4 regions of the Kitasatospora sp. NBC_01246 genome follow, and region 2 is predicted to be linked to each of the others. Evidence: riboswitches for the same ligand, from Rfam matches in the RefSeq annotation. Region 2 holds a riboswitch; each other region holds the start of a gene.

Region 1 (5,524 bases), 4.6 Mb from region 2:
CCACCGAGAAGTTCAACGGTGCCAAGGAGCGGGCGGACCAGCTGCGCAAGCAGGCGGACCAGCTCCAGGACCAGGTGGCTCGCGGCCAGGACCAGATGACCCAGCTTCAGGGCGGGCTGGCCGAGGTGGCGGCCGAGCAGTACCGGACCGGCGGCATCGACCCGTCCGTCCAGCTGATGCTCGCCTCCGACCCGTCCGGCTACCTGGACAAGGCCGCCAGCGTCCAGCAGGCCAGCTCCAGCCAGACCGAGGCGCTCAAGGGCCTGCAGGACCAGCAGCGCCGGCTGGACCAGCAGAAGGCCGAGGCGGCCGCCGTCCTCGCCTCGCTGGACAGCACGACCAAGGACCTGAACCAGTCCAAGGCCGAGGTCAACAAGAAGCTCAAGGAAGCCCAGGACCTGCTGAACTCGCTCAGCGCCGCCGACCGGGCCGCGCTGAAGGCCGCCCAGCAGCAGGCCGACCGGGCCTCGCGCGGCAGCGAGCGCACCGACCTGAGCAGCCTCCCGCAGGGCAGCGGCTTCGCCGGGCAGGCCGTCGCCAACGCGATGAGCAAGCAGGGTTCGCCGTACGTCTGGAGCGCGGTCGGCCCGAACTCCTTCGACTGCTCCGGTCTGATGGTCTGGTCGTACGCGAAGGCCGGCGTCTCGCTGCCGCGCACCTCGCAGGCGCAGGCCAACTACGGCTCGAAGGTGGCCTCGCTGGCCGACGCCCAGCCGGGCGACCTCATCATCTACCGCCCGGACCGCAGCCACGTCGGGATGTACATCGGCAACGGGATGGTGGTCCACGCGCCGCACACCGGTGACGTGGTGAAGGTGATGAAGGCCGACGCGATGCCGATCAACGCGATCCGCCGGGTCTGACGGACCGACATGCCCACGGGCCGGGATCCGGCCCTGTGATCCGCGCCACCCCCGGAACCGGGGGTGGCGTCGGTGTCTGCGGCCGCATCATGACAAACGATCAGCTCCATGTGGGCGCGTGATCACACCCGGTCATATTCACAAATGAACTTGGATATTCTTCCGGCATTTTTCTGACAAGGATTTGAACGGATCACGGTTCTGTTACTAGGGTCATGCCTCGAACCACCGCACAGTCGATCACCCAGCAGGGGTGGCGGCGGAGGTTTACCGCCGAGTTCGTGAAGCAGCGGGGCAGAGCATCTGCCCGTCGGGGAGTCCAGTAGTCGGGGGCGCTGTGGAACGGAGCCGGGGAACCATGTTCCTCCGGGGTGAATCGGCGCCAGGTCGACCGTCGTGCGGTCGGTGAGGCGTCGTAGGGCACGCTTCCGGCCCGAACCCGTCAGCTCACCCGGTAGGCGGACGTAGGAAGAAGGAGTCCGCCTTCGTGGCGTCCCATCGTCGTCCCAAGCCCGCCGGCCGCGCCCGGGTCTCGATTCTGACCGGTGTCGCCGCCGCGGCGGTCGCGCTCTCCGCGCAGTCCGGCGCCCACGCCGACCCGACGCCGACCAAGGATCAGGTCAAGGAGCAGATCGACCAGCTCAACGAGCAGGCCGAGCAGGCCACCGAGAAGCTCAACGGCGCCCAGGCCAAGCAGCAGGAGCTGCAGAAGCAGGTCGGTGAGCTGCAGGACAAGGTGGCCCGTCAGCAGGCCGCGGTGACCGAGGCCCAGGGCGGTCTCGCCGAGATCGCCGGCGAGCAGTACCGCAACGGCGGCATATCGCCGACCGTGCAGCTGATGCTCTCGTCCAGCCCGGACAGCTTCCTCAGCCAGGCCGGCGCCATCAACCAGGCCGGCAGCACGCAGTCCGGTGCGCTGAAGGACCTCCAGGAGCAGCAGCGCAGGCTCGACCAGGACCGCAACGAGGCCCAGGGCAAGCTCGGCGAGCTCGAAGCCACCACCCAGCAGCTGAAGGCCTCCAAGGAGGAGGTCCAGGGCAAGCTGGCCAAGGCCCAGGACCTGTACAACTCGCTGTCCGAGCAGGAGCGCCAGGCGATGCGCGCGGCCGAGGAGAAGGCCGCCGCCGAGGCGAAGGCCAAGGCGGACGCCGCCAAGGCCGAGGCCAAGGCCAAGGCGGACGCCGACCGCGCCTCCCGCGACAACACCCGCGACCAGCTGCCCGCCCCGTCGTCGCCGGCCGCCAAGCCCGCCGCCGCGGCCGCCGCGCCGTCCGCGCCCGCCGCCAACGGCTCGCGCGCCGCCGCCGCGATCGCCGCCGCGGAGAGCAAGCTGGGTGCCCCGTACGTCTACGGCGCGGCCGGTCCGAGCTCCTTCGACTGCTCCGGCCTGACCAGCTGGGCCTACGCCCAGGCGGACGTGTCGCTGCCGCGCACCTCGCAGTCCCAGGCCACCGCCGGCACCAACGTGGGCACCAACATCGCCAACGCCCAGCCCGGCGACCTGATCATCTACCGTGCGGACCGCAGCCACGTCGCGCTCTACGTCGGCGGCGGCCAGGTCATCCACGCGCCGAAGCCCGGCGCGAACGTCCGGTACGAGACCGCCAGCATGCTGCCGATCTCGGCCATCGTGCGCGTCTGATCCGACGTCTGCTCCCACAGGCCCGGTCTCCCCTCGCGGGAGGCCGGGCCTGCGGCTTTCGTGCCGGACCGTGCTGATGTCCGATTGCGGGTCAAATATTCGGGTTGGGAGGGGTTTGGACTCGCTCGCCCGGACTCGCTAACGTCTGCCACCGGACTCCCGCTCGACGGCCGCCCGCACCGGTGCGGCGGCGGGGCCGGGTCGCAGGATCGGAGTTACCGTCGTATGGCCGTGCACCGCCGTTCCCCCCTGCCGGGCGCGTTCGCCCGTGCGCTGGTGCTGACCGCCGCGGCCACCACCGCGCTGGGGGTGGCCACGGGGGGTGCCGCCCAGGCCGCCCCGGGCACGCCGGACGGGCCGTCGAACCGCAAGGACGTCAAGGCGCAGGTGGAACAGCTGTACGACGAGGCCGAGCAGGCCTCGGAGAAGTACAACGCCGCACTGGACGTCCAGCAGCGCCTCCAGCACGAGACCGGCACGCTCCAGCAGCAGGTCGCCGTCGCCCAGGGCGAGCTCAACGAGCTCCGCGGCGACCTCGCCACCGTGGCCGGCGCCGAGTACCGGGGCGGCGGGATGGCGCAGACCGTCCAGCTGATGCTCTCCACCGACCCGGAGGGCTACCTCTCCAAGGCCCGCAGCCTGGACCAGGCCGCCGAGCGGCAGAACGAGACGCTGCACGAGGTGGTGGCCCGTCAGCGCCGGCTCGACCAGCGCCGGTCGGAGGCCTCGATGAAGCTCTCCGAGCTGGAGGAGACCCGCCGGGCCCTGGCCGAGAGCAAGCAGCAGATCCAGCAGCGGCTGGCCAAGGCGCAGCGGCTGCTCAACAGCCTGGGGGCGGGCGAGCGGGCCCGGATGGTGGCCCAGGACGCCCGCGAGGCCGAGCAGCGGGCCACCCGTGGCACCGACCGCCTCGACCTGGGCACGGCCCCGCCCGCCTCCGAACGCGGCGCGGCCGCGCTGGCCGCCGCCGTGCGGATGATCGGTTCGCCCTATGTGTACGGATCCGCCGGGCCCCGCGCGTTCGACTGTTCCGGTCTGATGTACTGGAGCTGGCGGCAGGCCGGAGTGACCCTGCCGCGCACCTCGCAGGCCCAGGCGTACGCCGGCCAGCGGGTCAGCATCTCCGACGCGCGACCGGGAGACCTGGTGATCTTCTACCGGGACAGGCACCACGTCGGCATGTACGCCGGCGGCGGGGTGATCGTGCACGCCCCCTACCCGGGCGCCAAGGTCCGCTACGAGAGCGTCAACGCGATGCCCGTCGCGGAGGTGATCCGGCTCTGAGCCGGCCCGTCCCGACCCCTCCCGCCGACGCCGTGACACGCTGCCGCGCACTGTCCCGGCGCGGGGCCCTGCTGCTCGCGGCGGGCGGACTGGCCCAGCTGTCGCTGCCCCGCGCGGCTCCGGCGGCCTCCGTGGCCGCGGTGGCGGACCAGCGGGCCGAGGTGGCCGCGCTGCTGGCCGAGCGGGCCCGGACGCTGACCGCCGGACCGTCCGCGCCCCCGGTGGAGGCGGCCTACCGCAACCTCGTGCTCGGTCCGGCCGGTCGGCCGGACCAGCTCACCGCCACCGCCGAACTGACCGTCCGGGTGACCGGCTACGACGCCTACCCGGTGGTCCACCAGCGCCGGCTGGAGCTGTGGCGGACCGGCGGGGGCTGGCGGGTCGAACGCGAGGACGGCCCGGACGGGCCGGCGCCGCTCTGGGACTTCGGGACCGTCCGGGCGGCGGTCGGCGCGCACTGCCTGGTGCTCGGCCTGGCCGACGGCCCGGACCCGGCGCAGCTCACGGCCGTGGCCGACCGGGCCGTCCCGGCCGTCACCGCGCTCTGGGGCACCGCCTGGCCGGGCCGGCTGCTCCTGGAGCTGCCCGGCACCGAGGAGCAGTTCGGCCGGCTGCTGGACGCCGACCCGGCGGGCTGGACCGGCATGGTGGCGGTCACCACCGCGGCGCCCGGCGCCCCCCGGCACACCCCGGCCGACCGGGTGCTGGTCAACCCCGGGGCCTACCGGGGGCTCAGCGACTTCGGCCGCCAGGTGGTGATCACCCACGAGGCCGTGCATGTGGCGACCCGGGCCGACACCCGGGCCTGGACGCCGCTCTGGCTCTCCGAGGGCGTCGCCGACTGGACCGGCTACCGGGACTCCGGCCGCTCGCCCCGGCAGATCGCCCCCGAGCTGGCCCGGGACGTCGCCGCCGGCCGGGTGCCCTCGGCGCTCCCCGCCGACCAGGACTTCACCGCCGGGGCCGACGGCATCGCCCAGGCCTACGAGCAGGCCTGGCTGGCCTGCGACCTGATCGCCCGCCGCTTCGGGCCGGACCGGCTGGTCGGCTACTACCGGGCGGTCGGCGCGGCGGGCGCGGGCGCGGGCCGGGAGGAGCAGTCGGACCGCGTCCTGCGGGACGAGCTGGGCCTCGGACTGGCCGAGTTCACCGCGCTCTGGGTCGCCGAGGTCCGCCGCCTGGCGGCCTAGCGCCGCCGCTGGGCCGGCGGCCGGTCGATGCCGTCCAGCAGGTCCTGCTCGTACGCGATCCCCGGGCGCACCGGGTAGCCGGTCGCCGACACCGGCTCCGGCTCCGCGCGGTCCAGCACGACGGTCGGCGGGAGCTGGGCGGTCCCGCGGGTCGAGCGCCAGAGCCGGACGCAGGAGAGCCCGGTGGCGGCCAGCAGCAGCAGGTTGCGCAGGGTCAGCGCGGTGACGGCCCAGGGCTCGCTGCCGACCAGCTCGCTGAAGAGCAGCGGGAACTCCACCACGGTCAGCGGCGTCGCGGCCAGGACCAGCAGCGCCACCGGGCGCTGGCTGGTGCCGCGCACGGTCAGGCAGACCGCCGCCACGCCGACCAGCCAGACCAGGTACTGCGGGCTGATCACCCGGCTGGTCACGGTGAAGATCAGCAGCGCGGCCAGCGCCGCGTCGTACATGGTCGCCGCGTTGCGGCGCTTGGCGGTGAAGCGCCAGAGCAGCAGCCAGGCGAAGCCCAGCAGGCTGCCGGCCAGCATCACCTTGCCGACCACGTT
Region 2 (5,524 bases):
ACGAGCAGATCCACAAGGGCATGACCTCCCGGGACCTGACCGAGAACGTCGAGCAGCTGCAGATCCGCCAGTCGCTGGAGCACGTCCGCGACCGCACGGTCGCCGTGCTGGTCCGCCTGGGCCGGCTCGCCGCCCAGCACTCCGAGCTGGTCATGGCCGGCCGGTCGCACAACGTCGCCGCGCAGGCCACCACCCTGGGCAAGCGCTTCGCGACCGTCGCCGACGAGGTGCTGGTCGCCTTCCGCCGGCTGGAGGAGCTGATCGCCCGCTACCCGCTGCGCGGGATCAAGGGCCCGGTCGGCACCGCCCAGGACATGCTGGACCTGCTCGGCGGCGACACCGACAAGCTCGCCGAGCTGGAGCGCCGGGTGGCCGGTCACCTCGGCTTCGACCACGTGCTGACCAGCGTCGGCCAGGTCTACCCGCGCTCGCTGGACTTCGAGGTGCTCACCGCCCTCGTCCAGCTCTCGGCCGGGCCGTCCAGCCTGGCCAAGACGATCCGCCTGATGGCCGGCCACGAGCTGGTCACCGAGGGGTTCAAGGAGGGCCAGGTCGGTTCCTCCGCGATGCCGCACAAGATGAACACCCGCTCCTGCGAGCGCGTCAACGGCCTGGCCGTCATCCTGCGCGGGTACGCCTCGATGACCGCCGAGCTGGGCGGCGACCAGTGGAACGAGGGCGACGTCTCCTGCTCGGTGGTCCGCCGAGTCGCGCTGCCGGACGCCTTCTTCGCCTTCGACGGCCTGCTGGAGACCTTCCTGACCGTCCTCGACGAGTTCGGCGCCTTCCCCGCCGTGATCGAGGCCGAGCTGGACCGCTACCTGCCGTTCCTGGCCACCACCAAGGTGCTGATGGGCGCGGTGCGGGCGGGCGTCGGCCGGGAGACCGGGCACGAGGTCATCAAGGAGCACGCCGTCGCCTCGGCGCTGGCGATGCGGGCCGGCGCGCGGGAGAACGAGCTGCTGGACCGGCTGGCGGCGGACGCGCGGATCCCGCTGGACCGGGCCGGGCTGGACGCGCTGCTGGCCGACCGGCTCTCCTTCACCGGCGCGGCCGGTGCCCAGGTCGCCGAGGTGGTCCGCCAGGTCGAGGCCGTCGCGGCCGCCTACCCCGACGCCGCCAAGTACGCCCCGGGCGACATCCTCTGACGTTGCCTCAGGTCTTCGTGGGCCCCGCCGCCGATCCGGTGGCGGGGCCTTCGCCGTGTCCGGCGGCGGCATGGCCCGGATCCAGCGGAGGGGCGGTGCCGCAGGCGTAGGTGCAGTCCGGCTCGGCGACCGGGTGGTCCTCGGGGGCCAGCACATTGCCCCGGACGGTGGTGAACGCCGTCACCGCGCCGGTGACCAGCAGCCCGGCGCAGATCAGCATCGCGGTCCGGAAGGCGGAGTCCACCGCGGCCGGTACCCGGTAGGCCTCGCCGCTGAGCCCGGCCAGCGCCGGCAGGGCGGCCACCGCGAGCAGCCCGGCCGCGCGGGCGGCGGCGTTGTTGACGCCGCTGGCGATCCCGGCATGCCGGACCTCCACCGCCGCGAGCACCGTCGCGGTCAGCGGCGCGACCAGCAGGACCATCCCGCAGCCCATCACGGTGGCGGCCGGCAGCACGTCCGTCCAGTACGAGGCGTCGGAGCCGATCCGCAGCATCAGCAGGACCCCCGTCGCGCAGAGCAGCGGGCCCACGGTGAGCGGGAGGCGCGGGCCGATCCGCTTGCCGAGCCGGCCGGCCCGGGCGGACAGCGCGAGCATCAGCACGGTGATCGGCAGCAGGGCGAGCCCGGAGACCAGTGGGGAGAAGCCGGAGACGATCTGCAGCTGGACGACCAGGAGGAAGAAGACGCCGCTGAACGCCGCGTAGACGCAGAGGGTGACCAGGTTCACCGCGGTGAACAGGCGGGAGGAGAAGAGGCCGAGCGGCAGCATCGGCTCCGGGACGCGGCGTTCGACCACCACGAAGGCCGTGCCCAGCAGCAGGCCGGCCGCGCCGGACACCCACACCACGGCCGAGAGCCCGTCGCCCGCCGCGGTCAGCGCGTAGGTGACCGAGCCCAGCGCGAGCGCGGCCAGCGCCGCGCCGAGGACGTCGAACCGGCCGGTCGCGCTCTCGTCCCGGCTCTCCGGGACGTGCCGGGAGGCCACCGCGACCACCAGGGCGGCGAGCGGGACGTTCAACAGGAAGATCCACCGCCAGCCGGGGCCGTCCACCAGCCAGCCGCCGAGGAACGGGCCGATCGCGGCGGACACCCCGCCGAGGCCGGACCAGAGGCCGACCGCCGCCGAGCGGTCGTCAGGGTGGAACACCGCCTGGAGCATCGCCAGCGAGCCGGGGGTGAGCAGCGCCCCGCCGACGCCCTGCACCGCGCGGGCGGCGACCAGTACCTCGATGGTGGGGGCCGCGGCGCAGGCTGCCGAGGCGGCGGCGAACCAGAGCACGCCGATCAGGAAGACGCGGCGCCGGCCGTAGCGGTCACCGAGCGCGCCGCCGAGCAGGATCAGGCCGGCCAGGGTGAGCAGATAGGCGTTGAGCGTCCATTGCAGGGCGGCGAGCGGAGCGCCGAGATCGGTGCCGATCCGGGGCAGTGCGACGTTGACGACGGTGCCGTCGAGCATCGCCATGCTGGAGCCGAGCACCGTCGCCAGTAGTACCCAGCGGCCCTGCGCGGTGCCCAGGCGCAGGGTGCCGGCCTCGGAGGTGGCCACCGCCTGATCCTGCGCTCCGGGACGCGACGTGACAAGGGTCACCGGGGGTGTGTCGGCGGATGGCTTTCCGTAGGTGATCGCATGCGTACGGACACCGAAATCGGCGGAGCGTCGTGGATCAGTGGCACGCGGTGAATCGATTGTGCACATACTGTGCAGCCGATCATTCGGAGTGTCACGGCCTTCCCGGGAGTGGTTGTCGATTCAAGAGATCGACATTGCTTCGCCCGGGCGGATGAGTTTTAGTTCAGCGACCGCCCGGCATTGGACCGGGTGGCCACCGGGTGGAACGCCTAGTCCTGCCGCTGCCCGGTGGTACGAACCGAACTCTGTACGGCAGGAGCGGGGGACCCAAAGGTAAGTCGCCGGACCGGAATTCACGGTCCGGCTTGGGGTGAAGCCGCGCTATGCGGCCGGGCAACTCCAGCCCGAACCCGACAGCTCACCTCGCAGGCGTCGGAGAGGACAGTTCGCCATGCCCGCACAGGCTCGTCGTATCACCCTGCCCCGCGCCGCCCGCATCGGCATCGCCACCGCCGTGACCGGCGCCGCTTTCGCCCTCCCGCTGGTGACCACCATCAGCGCCCAGGCCCACACCGCCCCGGCCGCCAAGCCCGCGCAGACCTCCACCTGGACCGGCGCCACCAGCGTCGACGCCGCGCCGGCCGCTGCCGCCAAGCCGGCCGCCGAGGCCGCCAAGCCGGCCGCCGCGCCGGCCGAGGAGAGCTACAAGGTCGTCGGCGGGGACACCCTGTCGAAGATCGCCGACGCCAAGCAGGTCGAGGGTGGCTGGAAGGCCCTCTACGACCACAACCGCTCGGTCGTCGGTGCCAACCCGAACCTCATCTTCCCGGGTCAGCAGCTCGCGCTGGATGCCAAGGCCGCCGCCGCTCCGGCCGCCGCCGAGGCCGCCAAGCCCGCCGCCCCGGCCGCCAAGCCGCAGGTCTCGCAGGACGCGCAGAAGCCGGCCGCCCAGCACGCCGCCCCGAAGCCGGTCCAGGCCGCCAAGCCCGCCGAGGCCCCGGCCGCCAAGCCGGCCGCCCCCGCCGCGAAGCCGGCCGCTCCGGCCGCTCCCGCGGCGCCGGCCGCCGCGGCCAGCACCTCGGGCTTCGTCGCCCCCCTCGCCAACCCGAAGCTCGGCACCGCCTACGGCGTGGCCGGCTCGATGTGGGCCTCCGGTCACCACACCGGTGCCGACTTCGTCGCCTCCACCGGCACCCCGCTGCGCGCCGTCGGCGCCGGCACCGTGGTGAAGGCCGGCAACGGCGGCGCCTACGGCAACGAGGTCGAGATCAAGCTCGCCGACGGCCACTACGCCGAGTACGCGCACCTGTCCTCGATCGGTGTGAAGATCGGTCAGACCGTCACCGCCGGCCAGCAGATCGGCCTCTCGGGTGCCACCGGCAACGTGACCGGCCCGCACCTGCACTTCGAGATCCGCACCGGCTCGGAGTACGGCTCGGACATCGACCCGATCGCCTACCTGCGGGCGCACGGCGTCTCCCTCTGACCTGAGGTCGGACTTCCGCTGGGTGCGGGGCGTACGGCCGCCCGGGATGGTCATGTCGGGTGACCGCTCGACCGGGTGATCGCCGCACCGTCAGCGGATCATGGGCGCGGGACACGCCCTGGCCGGTCCGGCTCGCGAATTTCCTTCGCGAGCCGGACCGGCCTTTTTCGTGCCCTTCTGACAGGCAGGTGCCCCCCCGCGAGCAGGGTTTCCGTCCGGCGTTTCCGAGTGGTCGGTTCCGTCGTGCAGAAGGCCTTTCCGGAAGGCCTTCCTGGGGGGCCTCCCGGGATATTCCGACGGCCCGTCGGCGGTCGGACGGGCCGTCAATTCTCGGTCGGCGGTCGCGGTGAAAGGAATGGGCCGCCCCGGCGGGGGTCAGGACCGGTGGGCGGGCAGGTCGCTGTTGGCGGCGGTCAGCAGCTGGTGCACGCGGTGGCCGAACTCGTCCGCGTCGCGGGCCGGCTCGGGGAAGACCAGGCGGACGTCGCGGTGGCCGTAGGGGTGGTCCAGACGGAGCACGAGGCCGTGCCGGTCGAGGGCCAGCGGGCGGACGTCGGGGTGTCCGACGAGCAACTCGCGGTCCAGCAGCCGGGTGAGCAGGGCGAGGGCGTCCGGGTGGTCGTCGGCGAGGTGGGTGAGCATCGCCGCCTCGAAGCGCGCCAGCGGGTCGGGCGCGGCCAGGGCGAGGTCGGCGCCGGTGAGGGCGGTGGTGCCGTACGGGGTGGAGAGGACGGCGTGTGCGACGTCCAGCCGCAGGTGGACGCTGAGGCCGTCGTCGGCGAGGTGGGCGAGGTGCAGCCGGCCGGCCAGGGTGAGACGGCCGCGGACGCGGTCGCGGACGGCGACCGGGGCGATGTCGGTGAGGTCCAGGACGACGGCCAGGCCGTCCTGCTCGCGGGTCACGGCGAGGGTGAGCGGCGAGTCGAGCGGTGCGCCCAGGCGCAGCCGGGAGCCGTGCACCGAGACCGGGGTGTCCAGGTCGTGGTACTCGCCGCAGGCCCGGATCACCACGGAGGAGGTGGCGCTGAGCAGGCTGCAGACCCGTTCGGCGGCGGTGGGTTCGGGCGCCTCGACGTCGACGGGGCTGGGGCTCATGACGACCTCCGTTGGTTAGGTTAGGCTAACCTAATCACTTCGCCGAGGGAGGGCAAGGCGTGCGCGGGTGGTGCGCGGGTCGCGATGGAGGGGTGCGTGGGTCCAAGGGATTGCAGATGGAGATAGCGAGCGCTTGCAAGTATCTGGCGTTCGGTCGTATTGTCGACGCTGGTAGTTGCACACGCAATCTTCTGTACGCTTCTGTACGCTCTGGAAAGCGGTCCC
Region 3 (5,524 bases), 170 kb from region 2:
GATCACCCCGGAACTGAGCAACCCGATCTTCCCCGCGCTGGCCCAGGTGATCGAGCAGGTGCTGAGCCGGCACGGGTACACCCCGGTGCTCTGCACCCAGACGCCCGGCGGCTCCACCGAGGACGAACTGGTGGAGATGCTGGTCGACCGGGGCGTGGCGGGCATCGTGTTCGTCTCCGGCCTGCACGCGGACACCACCGCTGACCACGACCGGTACGCCCGGCTGACCGGCCGGCAGGTGCCGTTCGTCCTGATCAACGGCTTCAGCGAGAAGATCGACGCGCCGTTCATCTCGCCGGACGACCGGGCCGCGATGTGGATGGCCGTCCAGCACCTGGCCGAGCTCGGCCACGAGCGGATCGGCCTCGCGGTCGGGCAGAAGCGGTACGTCCCCGTGCTGCGGAAGATCGAGGGCTTCACGGCGGCCCTGCGGGAAGTCCTCGGCCGGACCGAGGAACAGGCCCGGGAGCTCGTCCACCACACGCTGTTCAGCGTGGAGGGCGGGCACGCGGCAGCCGGCGCACTGCTCGACAAGGGCTGTACGGCGATCGTCTGCGGCAGCGACATGATGGCGCTCGGGGCGATCCGCGCGGTGCGCCAGCGGGGGCTGTCCGTGCCGCAGGACGTCTCGGTGGTCGGGTTCGACGACTCGCCGCTGATAGCTTTCACCGAGCCGCCGCTGACCACCATCCGCCAGCCGGTCGAGGCGATGGCCACCGCCGCCGTCGACGCCCTGCTGGAGGAGGTCGGCGCGAACGCCGCCCAGCGCGGTGAGTTCATGTTCCAGCCGGAGCTGGTGATGCGCGGTTCCACGGGCGCCTGCGCCCGCTGAGACGACGACCGGGGCCCCGGAGGACGATCCAGTCCTCCGGGGCCCCGGCCTGTCCGCCCTCAGCCCTCCTGCGCGGTCGGGCGCTGCTGCCCGGTCCGCTGCCCGTCGGCGGCCTCGCCGGTCCGGCTCTCGGTGCGCCGCCCCCGGGCGAGGTAGTCGCGCAGGATCAGCTCCACGGCGTCCTGCGGGTTCCTGGTGCCGGAGAGCATCATCGCGTCGATCGCGAGATTGGCGTCGAGCGTGACGGTGACCTGGGCCATGTGACTCCTCCTCGGGTGCAGAGCAGCAGCATGCCCGCCGGGCCCGGGTTTGGCCATGCCCGGGCCCGGGCCCGCGCCGTCCCGCGCGCGGGCGCGCCGGAGCCCCCGGGGAGGAGCGACCAGACTCTCCCCGGGGGCTGCGGCGGGTGGCGCGGACCGCGCGCGGGATCAGACCCGGCCGGCGAAGTCCGGGGCCCAGTTGGCGATGGTCTGGGTCCGCACGCCCACGCTCGGGTTGGCGGCCTCGACGTACTTGCCGTCGCCGATGTAGAGCGCGACGTGGTAGACGCCCGAGTCCTGGCCGTTGTTGGACCAGAACAGCAGGTCGCCGGCCTTGAGGGCGTCCAGCGAGACGTGGGTGCTGGCGGCGGCCTGGTCGGCGGCGACCCGCGGGACGGAGACGCCCGCGGCGCGCAGCGCGGCCTGGGTCAGGCCGGAGCAGTCCCAACCGCCGTTGCCGGTACCGCCGTAGACGTAGGCCTGGCCGACCTTCGACTGGGCGAAGGAGACCGCGGCGGCCATGCTGCCGGTGGCGGCCTGGGCCGGCGCCTCGGCCGACGCCTGGGCGGCGGGCTTGGCGGCCGGAGCCTGGGTCTGCGCGGCCGGCTTGGTGGCGGTCGCGGTGGAGCCGTCGGCCTTGCCGGTGGCGCCCGAGGAGCGGTTGAACCAGTCGAAGCCCTGGTCGGACTCGTCCGAGGCCCGGGTCTTCGCGCGGTCGCCCAGGCTCAGGTGCTGGCCCGGGTAGATGACGTGCGGGCCGTCGCCGAGGGTGCCGCGGTTGAGCTCGTAGAGCCGCTCCCAGCCGCCCTGGACGTTGTTCTTGTCGGCGATCGAGGAGAGCCAGTCGCCCGCGACCACGGTGTAGTCGGAGGAGGCCTGCGCGTCCTGACGGTACTGCTGCCAGTTCCGGCCCTGCGACTGCTGGGCGGAGTCGGCGGCGGCCGGGGTCTCGGCGGCCTTCGGGGCGGCCTTGGGCGCGGCCGGCTTGGCGGCGGGGGCGGGGGTCTGCGCCGGGGCCGGGGTGGCCTTCGGGGCGGCCGGCTTGGCGGCGGTCGCGGTGTCGACGGCGGCCGGGGTGCCGCCCTTGGTCAGACCGGCCTGGACGGAGCAGACGGGCCAGGCGCCGGGGCCCTGGACGGCGAGCACCTTCTCGGCGACCGCGATCTGCTGGTCCTTGGTGGCGAGGTCGGCACGCGCGGCGTAGCTGGTGCCGCCGAACGCCGCCCAGGTGGAGTTGGTGAACTGGAGGCCGCCGTAGAAACCGTTGCCGGTGTTGATGCTCCAGTTGCCGGTGCTCTCGCACTGGGCGACCTTGTCCCAGGTGGCGACCGAGGCGGCCGAGGCGGAGCCGGCGGTGAGGCAGGGGATGGTGAGGCCGATGCCGACGACGCCGAGGGTGGCGATCGCTCGACGGGTGCGGCCGGACAGGCGGGTGCCGTTGGTGGGCAGCATGGTGACGCGGTCCTCTCCCACGCCTGCGAGGTGAGCTGTCGGATTCGGGCTGGAGTTGCCCGGCCGCGCTGTGGACGCGGCTTCACCCCTAGCCCCGAACCGGTACGAACCGGTCCCGGGCGACTTACCTGTGGTTCCCCCGCTCCTGCCGTGGTGCGTTCTGCGCTGCCAGCGCACCCGACGGCAGGACTCGGCGTTGCGGGTGGGCTGGGTCCGTGTGGCCACGAACGGGGAGCACGTTAAGCAGACTTAAGTTCAAACCGCAAACATGTGTGACGGTCGTCACAGTTTATGAAGAGCGTGCTAAATGGCTGTCCACCATGATCAGAAATGACCGATTTACCGCAACGCCCGTCGGAGTCACGGCAACTGCCTATGCTTCAGGGCATCAGGACCGACGCGGCCGTCTGGGGGGAGGGCTTCGCAGCGATGGCCATGGACGAGGGTCCGGAGGCCGGTGCGCCGGCCGAGCGGCCGCGTGGAACGCACCGCTGGGCAAAACACCGCAGAGCGGACATCCCGCCCGCCGAGCCCCGAACTCCCCTGCCCCGCCGGACGATGCTGCGCTGGCTCGCCGTCGGCACGGTCTTCGCGGCGGTCGGCGGCGAGGAGGCACTGCGGCGCTCCCTGGACGGCCGCTCCGCGCCCGTCGCCGCCGCGGAGGGCCCCGCCATGGGGCCGGGAGCGGCCGACCCGGCCGCGGAGCACCGGCACGGCGCCGCGTCGCCGTCCGGGACGCCCGGGGGCGCCCCCGACGGCGCCCCCGCCGAGGGGACGGCCGCGCCCGGGCAGCCCACCGCCGGAGCCGCCCCCGCACCCACCCCCGACCAGGGCGGCCGCCCCTGGTCGGACCCGGCCGGCTGGGGCGGCCGGGTACCCGGACCGCAGAGCGCCGTCCGGATCACCGACCGGGTGCTGCTCGACACCGACGCCGCGATCGGCTCGCTGCTGGTCGAGCCGGGCGGTGCGCTCACCTTCGCCGCCGACCGCAGCCTCACCCTCGCCGCCGCGGGCAACGTCGAGATCCGCGGCACCCTCGCGCTCGCCCCCGAGGGCGCCGCCGTGCACACCGTGCGCTTCCCCGCCGTCGACGAGCGGCGCTTCCGGGGGGACGGCATGAAGGTGGTCGACACCGACGTCGGCCTCTGGGTCACCGGCGCCGGGTACCTGCGGCTGGACGGCGCGGCCAAGACCGCCTGGGGGCGCGCCGACCGGGCACTCGCGGTGGGCGACACCACCGTCAGCCTGGCCGCGCCGCCCACCGGTTGGCTGCCCGGCGACGAACTGGCCGTCACCCCGACCGGCCCGCCGGGCGAGGACGGCTTCTCCACCCGCTACGACCTCGCCGTCGTCCGGTCCGTCAGCGGATCCACCGTCACCCTGGAGGCGCCGCTGACGTACGCGCACCCCCGGGTGGCCGCCGGAGGGGGCGTCACGCTCGGGGCCGAGGTGCTCAACCTGACCCGAAGCGTGCGGATCGAGGGCACCGCCGAGGGCCGCGCCCACGTCCACCTCACCACCTCCCGCCGGGCCGACCTGCGGCACGCGGCGCTGCGCTGGGTCGGCCCGCGCACCGACACCGCGGAGTCCTGGAAGGGCCCGGACGGCAGCGCCCCGGTGACCGCCCCGGTGCTCGGCCGGTACGGGCTGCACTTCCACATGCTGGGCGACACCACCCGGGGCACCGTGGTCGAGGGCCTGGTGGTCCGCGACGCGGGGAGCCACGCCTTCGTCCCGCACGCCAGCCACGGCATCACCTTCCGCAGCTGCATCAGCCACGACACCTGGGAGGACGCCTACTGGTGGGACGGCCCGCCGGACACCCGCACCCCGCAGCAGCCCTCCGACGACATCGTCTACGAGTCCTGCGTCGCCTCCCGCACGCGGCTGGAGCCCAACCCGCGGGCCTACCGGCTGACCGGCTTCAACCTCGGCGCCGGCACCGGCGGCAAGGCGCTGGACTGCGTGGCCGTCGGCGTCCAGGGGGCCGACGGCGCCTCCGGCTTCGAGTGGCCGGAGAACAGCGAGGGGGTCTGGACCTTCCAGCGCTGCCTGGCCCACAACAACCTGCGGGACGGCATCTTCGTCTGGCTGAACGCCCAGCAGCACCACGTGGTCACCGAGTTCGCGGCCTACCACAACGGCGGGTGGGGCATCGAGCACGGCGCCTACCTCAACGACTTCGACTACACCGCGAGCGTGCTGTACGGCAACGGCGGCGGGGGAGTGGCGCTGCACTCGCTCGGCCGGGACAAGGGGACCCTCTTCGACGGCCTGCTGATCGACGCCGCCGGGCAGAGCGACTACGGCGTCTCCACCGCGCGCCACGAACTCGCCGGGGAGGCGGTCACCTTCAGCCGCAGCCGGTTCGCCGGCCACCGCCGGGCCGGGATCGCCTTCCGGGCCACCCCGGACGGCAAGCCGGACGACATCCTCGTCCTGGACTGCGAGTTCGACGGCAACGAGCTCTGGATGGACCCGGAGTCCGCGCCGCCGAAGAACGTCCTGCTGCGCCGGGCGGGGCAGACCGAGGTGCTCCAGGTGCGCAAGGCGGACGGTGGCGGCGGGCGGTCGCCGTGGAACGCCACCGGCGTGCCGGTGGCCGCCTTCGCCGCGCAGTCCCGGCCGGTGCAGCTGCCGGCGCTGCGGCTCAAGGACGCGGCGGCGGCCACCGGCCGGGTGGGCGGGCGGACCTGAGGCGGGCCTGAGGCCGGCCGGGGCCCGCCGGGGCCCGCACCGTACGGGCCCGCGCCGCGGACCGGTACGGCGCGGGCCCGTACGGAGAGGGCCGGTGCGGCGGGGACACGTACGGCGGGGGTACGGCGAGGGCCCGGAGCGGGTGCGCGCGCTCCGGGCCCTTCGGCGTTCGTGGTCCGCTACTACTCGGCGGCGGCCTCCCCGGCCTCCTGGGCAGCGGCCTCCTCGGCGGCGGCCTGCGCGGCGAACGCCTCGGGGGCGACGGCCGGCAGCACGGCGAGGT
Region 4 (5,524 bases), 2.6 Mb from region 2:
GCTTCGGGCCGGGCACGTCCAGCGCCAGCATGCCGCGGACCCGGGCCCGCTCCAGCCGGCCGAAGCCCCGGGCCCCGGCGGTCAGAGCGGCCAGCACCGGCATGCCGAGCACGGTGACGAGAGTGCCGACACCGAAGGTGAACAGCGTGATGGCGAAGGCGAACCCGGCGAGGGCCACCGGCACCGCGGTGAGGGTGAAGCCGAGCTCCCGGTAGTAGTAGGACGAGAACGGCGCCCGCCAGGCGTACGGCGGCTCCTCGGTGCGCCGTACCGCGTCGTCGCGGTCGTCCTCGCTGCGCTGCGTGCTGAGGCTGCTGCTCATGGCCCTCGGGTCCTTCTCGGTGGCGTGCCGGGCTGACGTCACAACCCTGTCAAAGGCCGGGCCGGGCGGACATCCGGCTCCCCCGTGAAGCGGGCCGGGGGTTAACCCCCCACCCGGGGCCACTCGTGGGCGAGCAGCGAGTACTGGAAGGAGTCGCGCCAGCAGCCGCGCAGGTGCACGTCGTGCCGGATCCGGCCCTCCAGACGGAAGCCGGCCCGGATGAGCACCCGGACCGAGGCCGTGTTCTCCACGTCCACCCGGGCGACCAGCCGGTGCAGCCCGAGCGGGCCGAAGGCGAAGTCGCAGAGCAGCCCGGTGATCTCGCCCGCGTAGCCGTTGCCCCAGGTGTCCGGGCGCAGCGCGTAGCCGAGGTCGGCGCTGCGGTGGCCGCCGAGCGTGAGGGCGGCGTTGCCGATCGGGACGGCCCGGGACGGGGCGTCCGCGTCGGCGCGGCGGGTGACGGCCAGCCGGTAGACCGTCCGCTCGTCCTGCTGCGCCTCCTCCAGGTACTGCTCGATCTGGTCGGCGCAGTCCTCGCGGTCACGCGGCTCGAACGGGAGGTAGCGGGTGGCCTCCCGGTCGCCGAACACCGCGTACAGGGCGTCGACGTCGGCGGCGCTGTGGTGGAACTCGCGGATGGCCAGGCGGGGGCCGGTGAGTCGGACGGGGACCATGCCTGCCGACCCTACCCGGGCTTTCCGGTTACCTTACGTGACATGGAAGAAGAAGACCTGCGGCTCGCCCCGCGCACCAAAGCCGCCGAACTGCTCGCCTGGGCGCAGGCGCACGGCCACCCGCCGGTGGCCGAGGCGCCGGTGCGGGCGGTGCTGGCGCTGCTGGAGCTGGGTGAGGGCAGGATGCGTGACGGCTGGCCGGAGCTGACCTCGGACGCCGTGGAACAACTGCTGTACGAGCGGCTCTACCTGTACGTCCAGCCCGAGCCGGAGCAGGACCCGCTGGCGTACGGCGCCGCGGTGCGGCTGCTGATCGACCACCAGCGGGCGGCGAAGCGGCTGAACGCCAAGCGGCAGGAGCGGCTGCACGCGGAGGCCGAGTGGCAGGGCGAGGTGGCCGCCGGGCTGCTGCGCCGCGCCGACCTGGTGACCTGGCCCCGGCTGTACACGCTGCTGCTGCGCGCGGACGGGGTGGACCCGGCCGACGGGGCGGCGGTCCGGGCCTGGCTGGAGGCGTTCCGGGAGCTGGCGCCGGAGGACCGGGCGGCCGCCTACGAGCGGCTGGAGGCGGCGGGCGCGCTGGACCCGGTGGACGACGGGGGCTGGGACGGCGCCCGGCCGCTCAGCGTCGGGATGGCCACCGACGGTGCCCGGCGGCTGCTGGAGCAGGGGCTGATGCGGCGCAGCTACCGCAACCTGGAGGAGCTCACCGCGCAGGGCCGGCCGATGCCCGACGAGCTGGCCGGGGACTTCGGGGCGTTCGAGGAGGCCGCCGTCGAGGCCGCGCTGGACCTCTTCGGCGAGTGGACGGTGCCGGGGCTGCCGCGGCTGCTGGTGGAGGAGTTCCCGGAGCTGGCCCCGGAGCCGGGCCAGGAGGAGATCGACGCGTACCTGGCGCAGCTGCCCGGGGCACCCGGCGAGGCGGAGGAGGCCGGGGAGTACGGGGACGACGAGTACGGGGACGAGGACGGCTACGCGCCCGGGGACGGGCACGTGCACGGGTCCGCCGACCGGCCGGACGGGGCCGACGCGGCCGCCGGGGCCTGAGACGCCGCGGTGCCCCGGCCGTCGTGACGACGGCCGGGGCACCGCGGCGGGCTGTCAGAAGGTGACGCCGGTCAGGGGGTCACGCCGCGCTGCTCGAACCAGCTCTCCGGGTCGACCGGGGCACCGCCGCCGGGGCGGACCTCCAGGTGCAGGTGCGGGCCGGTGACGTTGCCGGTGGCCCCCACCTTGCCGAGCTGCTGGCCGGGGACGACCTTGCCGGAGCCCTTGATGATCGAGGAGAGGTGGCAGTACCAGATCTCGGTGCCGTCGGGCAGCGTCTCGACGATCCGGTAGCCGTACGACCCGGCCCAGCCGGCCGAGGTGATGGTGCCCTGGCCGACCGCGTAGACCGGGGTGCCGGTGTCGGCGGCGAAGTCCAGGCCGGTGTGCAGGTGGGCCCAGTAGGAGGCGCTCTGGCCGTAGTGGGCCGAGAGGTGGTAGTCGCGCACCGGCAGCTCGATGGCGGCGAGCTTGGCCTTCTCGGCCTCCTCCGCGGCCCGCTTGGCCTCCTGCTGCTGGGCCGCGCGCTTGACCTCGGCCTCCTTGGCGGCCTGCAGGCGGGCGCCCTCCTCGGCGGCGGTGCGCTGGCTGTCGGCCTGCTGCTGGATCCGGGCGGCGAGCGCGAGGCCCGGGTCCGCGGCGAGCGCGACCGGGGTCTCGTCCGGGACCTCGACGGCGGGGGCGGCGGCCGGGGTGGCGGAGGCGAAGCCGGTCGCACCGAGGGTGGCGGCCACGGCGGTGACGCCGAGCAGCGGGGCGGTGCCGCGGGTCTGACGGGGCATCCGGTGCCGGTTGCTGTCGGGGGCCTGCGGCCCGGTCTCGACGCCGGACCCGCCGAACTCGCCCGGGTGGGCGGGCGGCCAGGGGTGGTCGAGCAGCTGGGTGCCGGCGGGGGAGCCGGGCAGGTGTGCCGGAGAGTGCGACGACGCCACGGAGGCGCGCTCCTTTCCTTCCTTCGCGCCTACCGGGTTAGCTGACGGGTTCGGAGCAGGAAGGTCTCCTACGGCTGGGCCTGGGCCCGGCCGATTCACCCCAAGGAACATGGTTCCCCGGCTCCCTGGCCTGCCCGGAGGCCGGCCGGCGGGATTAGGCGACGGCGCACGGTGCCGTCTGGGTACGGCGTTACGAACCGCGCTGCGTTATCAAACGTTAATCCTAGGAGCCTCTGATTCCAAGCCGTCCGTTCGGGACAGCCGGATACTACCCGGACGGTACGTGACCTGATGGGCGATTTGGGCGGATCGACGGCAACTGACACTACCGAACGTGAGGGGACGTCAACGAACGGTCCCCCACTTGAGTACTCCTACTCATGTGCGGCGCTCCCGGCGCGGCGATCCTGGCGCCATGAACGCACCGATGCAGTCACGCACCACGGCCGCGTACCACCTCCAGGCCGTCCTCTCCTTCGCCCTCTCCGGCGGCGCCCTCGCCGTCGGCATCGCCTATCTGCCGGTCGGCGGCTGGACCCGCGCCTTCCTCGCGGTCGGCCTGCTCTACACCGTCACCTCCGCCTTCACCCTGGCCAAAGTGATCCGGGACCGGCAGGAGACCAACGAGATCGTCACCCGGGTGGACCAGGCGCGGCTGGAGAAGCTGCTCGCCGAGCACGACCCGTTCAAGGTGGAGGGGGTCTGAGCCGCGGCACCGGGGCCACCCCGGGGGTCCGGCCGGTCAAGGGGTTGACGGCTAAGGCTATTAGCCTTAGCTTTATGGCTATCGGTGCAACGCCGACAGCCCCGCGGACCGAGGAGGCCCACATGCCCGGCACCTTCACCCCCAGCACCCAGTACCTCGACGTCCCCGGCGGCCGGCTGGCCTTCGACGACACCGAGCAGGGCGACGGCACCCCCCTCGTCCTGCTCCCCGGGATGCTCGACAGCCGTGCCGCGTACCGGCACCTGCGCCCGCTGCTGGTGGCCGCGGGCCACCGGGTGATCACCCTGGACCTGCGCGGCTTCGGCGAGTCCTCGATCGCCTGGGACGACTACACGCCGGCCGCGATCGCCACCGACGTCCTGGCCCTGCTGGACCACCTCGGCATCGACCGCGCCACGCTGCTCGGCAACTCCTACGCCGGTGCGACGGTGGTCAAGGTGGCCGGGGACGCGCCGGAGCGGGTGGCCGGGATCGTCCTGGTGGACGCCTTCGTCGAGAACCCGCCGAACGCGCTGCAGCGCGCGATGTTCGGCGCGATGGGCGTCCTGCTGGTGCACTCGCCCGCGTTCTGGGGCCTCTACCACCGCAAGATGGCGTACCCCGGTCCCAAGCCGGCCGACTTCGACGCCTACGTGGACGGACTGGTCGCCGCGATGCGCACGCCGGGCCGCAAGCAGGCCACCCGGGGCTACGTGCGCGGGGACTCCGCGCCGAACGGCTGGACCGCCGCCGTGAGCTGCCCGGCGCTGGTCGTGATGGGCACCAAGGACCCCGACTTCCCCGACCCCGAGCTGGTCGCCGACCGGCAGGCCGCCGCGCTGAACGGCCGCAAGGTGATGATCGAGGGCTCCGGGCACTACCCGATGGCCGACCGGCCGCAGGCCACCGCCGACGCCCTGCTGCCCTTCCTCGCCGAGCTGGCCTGAGCCCGCCCTTCCGCGCCGCGCCGGCCCGAGCCCGCCCGCTACCTCGCCCACGGAGACCGCACCATGCCCCGAGTCGGACTGACCCCCGAGCAGGTCGTCGACCACGCCCTCGCCCTCATCGACGAACAGGGCCCCGAGGCCCTCACCCTGGCCGCCGTCGCCGGACGGGCCCGGGTGGCCACCCCCTCGCTGTACAAGCACGTCAGCGGCGGACTCGCCGAGCTGCGCCGGCTGATCGCCGTCCGGGTCACCGAGGAACTCGCCGACCGGCTCGCCGAGGCCGCCCTCGGCCGCGGCGGGGACGACGCCGTCGCCGCCGTCCTGCGGGCCTACCACGGCTACGCCACCGAGTACCCGCACCGGTACACCGCGCTGCCGCAGGCCCCGCAGCCGGACGACGACCTGACCAGGGCGGGCGGCCGGCTGGTCGGGGTGATCCTCGCGGTGCTCCGCGGCTACGGGCTGGAGGGCTCCGAGGCCGTCCACGCCGCCCGGACCGTCCGCTCGGTCGCCCACGGCTTCGCCTCGCTGTCGATCGGCGGCGGGTTCCAGCTCGCCGAGAACCTCTCCGACACCCAGGACCGCCTGATCACCCTCCTCACCGGCGGCCTCCGGAACTGGCCCGGGGCCTGAGCCCCGCCCCCACCGCGCGCCCGGGCTCCGTGAGTTCCCCCGGCCGGGCGCCGCACCCGGCGCACCCCGCGCGGCGGGCCGGCCGGACCACGGCGGACCACCCGGTCGGAGCGGCCGGGCAGGGCACGACCGGCGTCCGCTCCCCGGCACCGGTGCGCCGTCCGGGTCACCCTTCACCGGCATCGGAAATGAGGTATGAAGAATTGGGTGCCCGACAAGGCGACGGAAAGGCCGGGAAATCCCATGGACCTGACCTCACCGTG

The links. A riboswitch is a leader RNA that binds a small molecule or an ion and turns the genes downstream of it on or off. The one in region 2 is predicted to bind cyclic di-AMP.
Region 1: it holds a riboswitch for cyclic di-AMP, as region 2 does, so the genes downstream of both, OG618_RS11775 (C40 family peptidase) here and OG618_RS31090 (M23 family metallopeptidase) in region 2, are expected to answer to the same signal.
Region 3: it holds a riboswitch for cyclic di-AMP, as region 2 does, so the genes downstream of both, OG618_RS30360 (transglycosylase family protein) here and OG618_RS31090 (M23 family metallopeptidase) in region 2, are expected to answer to the same signal.
Region 4: it holds a riboswitch for cyclic di-AMP, as region 2 does, so the genes downstream of both, OG618_RS20920 (M23 family metallopeptidase) here and OG618_RS31090 (M23 family metallopeptidase) in region 2, are expected to answer to the same signal.

Annotation. Positions count from the first base shown of each region.
Region 1 covers NZ_CP108484.1:2,692,521-2,698,044, reverse strand. Annotated here, with positions in the region: gene OG618_RS11780 (C40 family peptidase) at 1-863, shown strand, start outside; cyclic di-AMP (ydaO/yuaA leader) riboswitch at 1,187-1,340, shown strand; gene OG618_RS11775 (C40 family peptidase) at 1,351-2,505, shown strand; gene OG618_RS11770 (C40 family peptidase) at 2,731-3,789, shown strand; gene OG618_RS11765 (hypothetical protein) at 3,822-4,979, shown strand; gene OG618_RS11760 (glycosyltransferase 87 family protein) at 4,976-5,524, opposite strand, start outside.
Region 2 covers NZ_CP108484.1:7,324,368-7,329,891, forward strand. Annotated here, with positions in the region: gene purB (adenylosuccinate lyase) at 1-1,148, shown strand, start outside; gene OG618_RS31085 (MFS transporter) at 1,156-2,694, opposite strand; cyclic di-AMP (ydaO/yuaA leader) riboswitch at 3,005-3,165, shown strand; gene OG618_RS31090 (M23 family metallopeptidase) at 3,170-4,204, shown strand; gene OG618_RS31095 (DUF2470 domain-containing protein) at 4,580-5,299, opposite strand.
Region 3 covers NZ_CP108484.1:7,152,704-7,158,227, forward strand. Annotated here, with positions in the region: gene OG618_RS30350 (LacI family DNA-binding transcriptional regulator) at 1-832, shown strand, start outside; gene OG618_RS30355 (hypothetical protein) at 892-1,092, opposite strand; gene OG618_RS30360 (transglycosylase family protein) at 1,261-2,565, opposite strand; cyclic di-AMP (ydaO/yuaA leader) riboswitch at 2,552-2,676, opposite strand; gene OG618_RS30365 (hypothetical protein) at 3,103-5,241, shown strand; gene OG618_RS30370 (hypothetical protein) at 5,424-5,524, opposite strand, start outside.
Region 4 covers NZ_CP108484.1:4,770,366-4,775,889, reverse strand. Annotated here, with positions in the region: gene OG618_RS20935 (sensor domain-containing protein) at 1-322, opposite strand, end outside; gene OG618_RS20930 (GNAT family N-acetyltransferase) at 424-996, opposite strand; gene OG618_RS20925 (hypothetical protein) at 1,039-2,043, shown strand; gene OG618_RS20920 (M23 family metallopeptidase) at 2,115-2,975, opposite strand; cyclic di-AMP (ydaO/yuaA leader) riboswitch at 2,988-3,146, opposite strand; gene OG618_RS20915 (YiaA/YiaB family inner membrane protein) at 3,391-3,681, shown strand; gene OG618_RS20910 (alpha/beta fold hydrolase) at 3,756-4,628, shown strand; gene OG618_RS20905 (TetR/AcrR family transcriptional regulator) at 4,692-5,261, shown strand; gene OG618_RS20900 (SpoIIE family protein phosphatase) at 5,505-5,524, shown strand, end outside.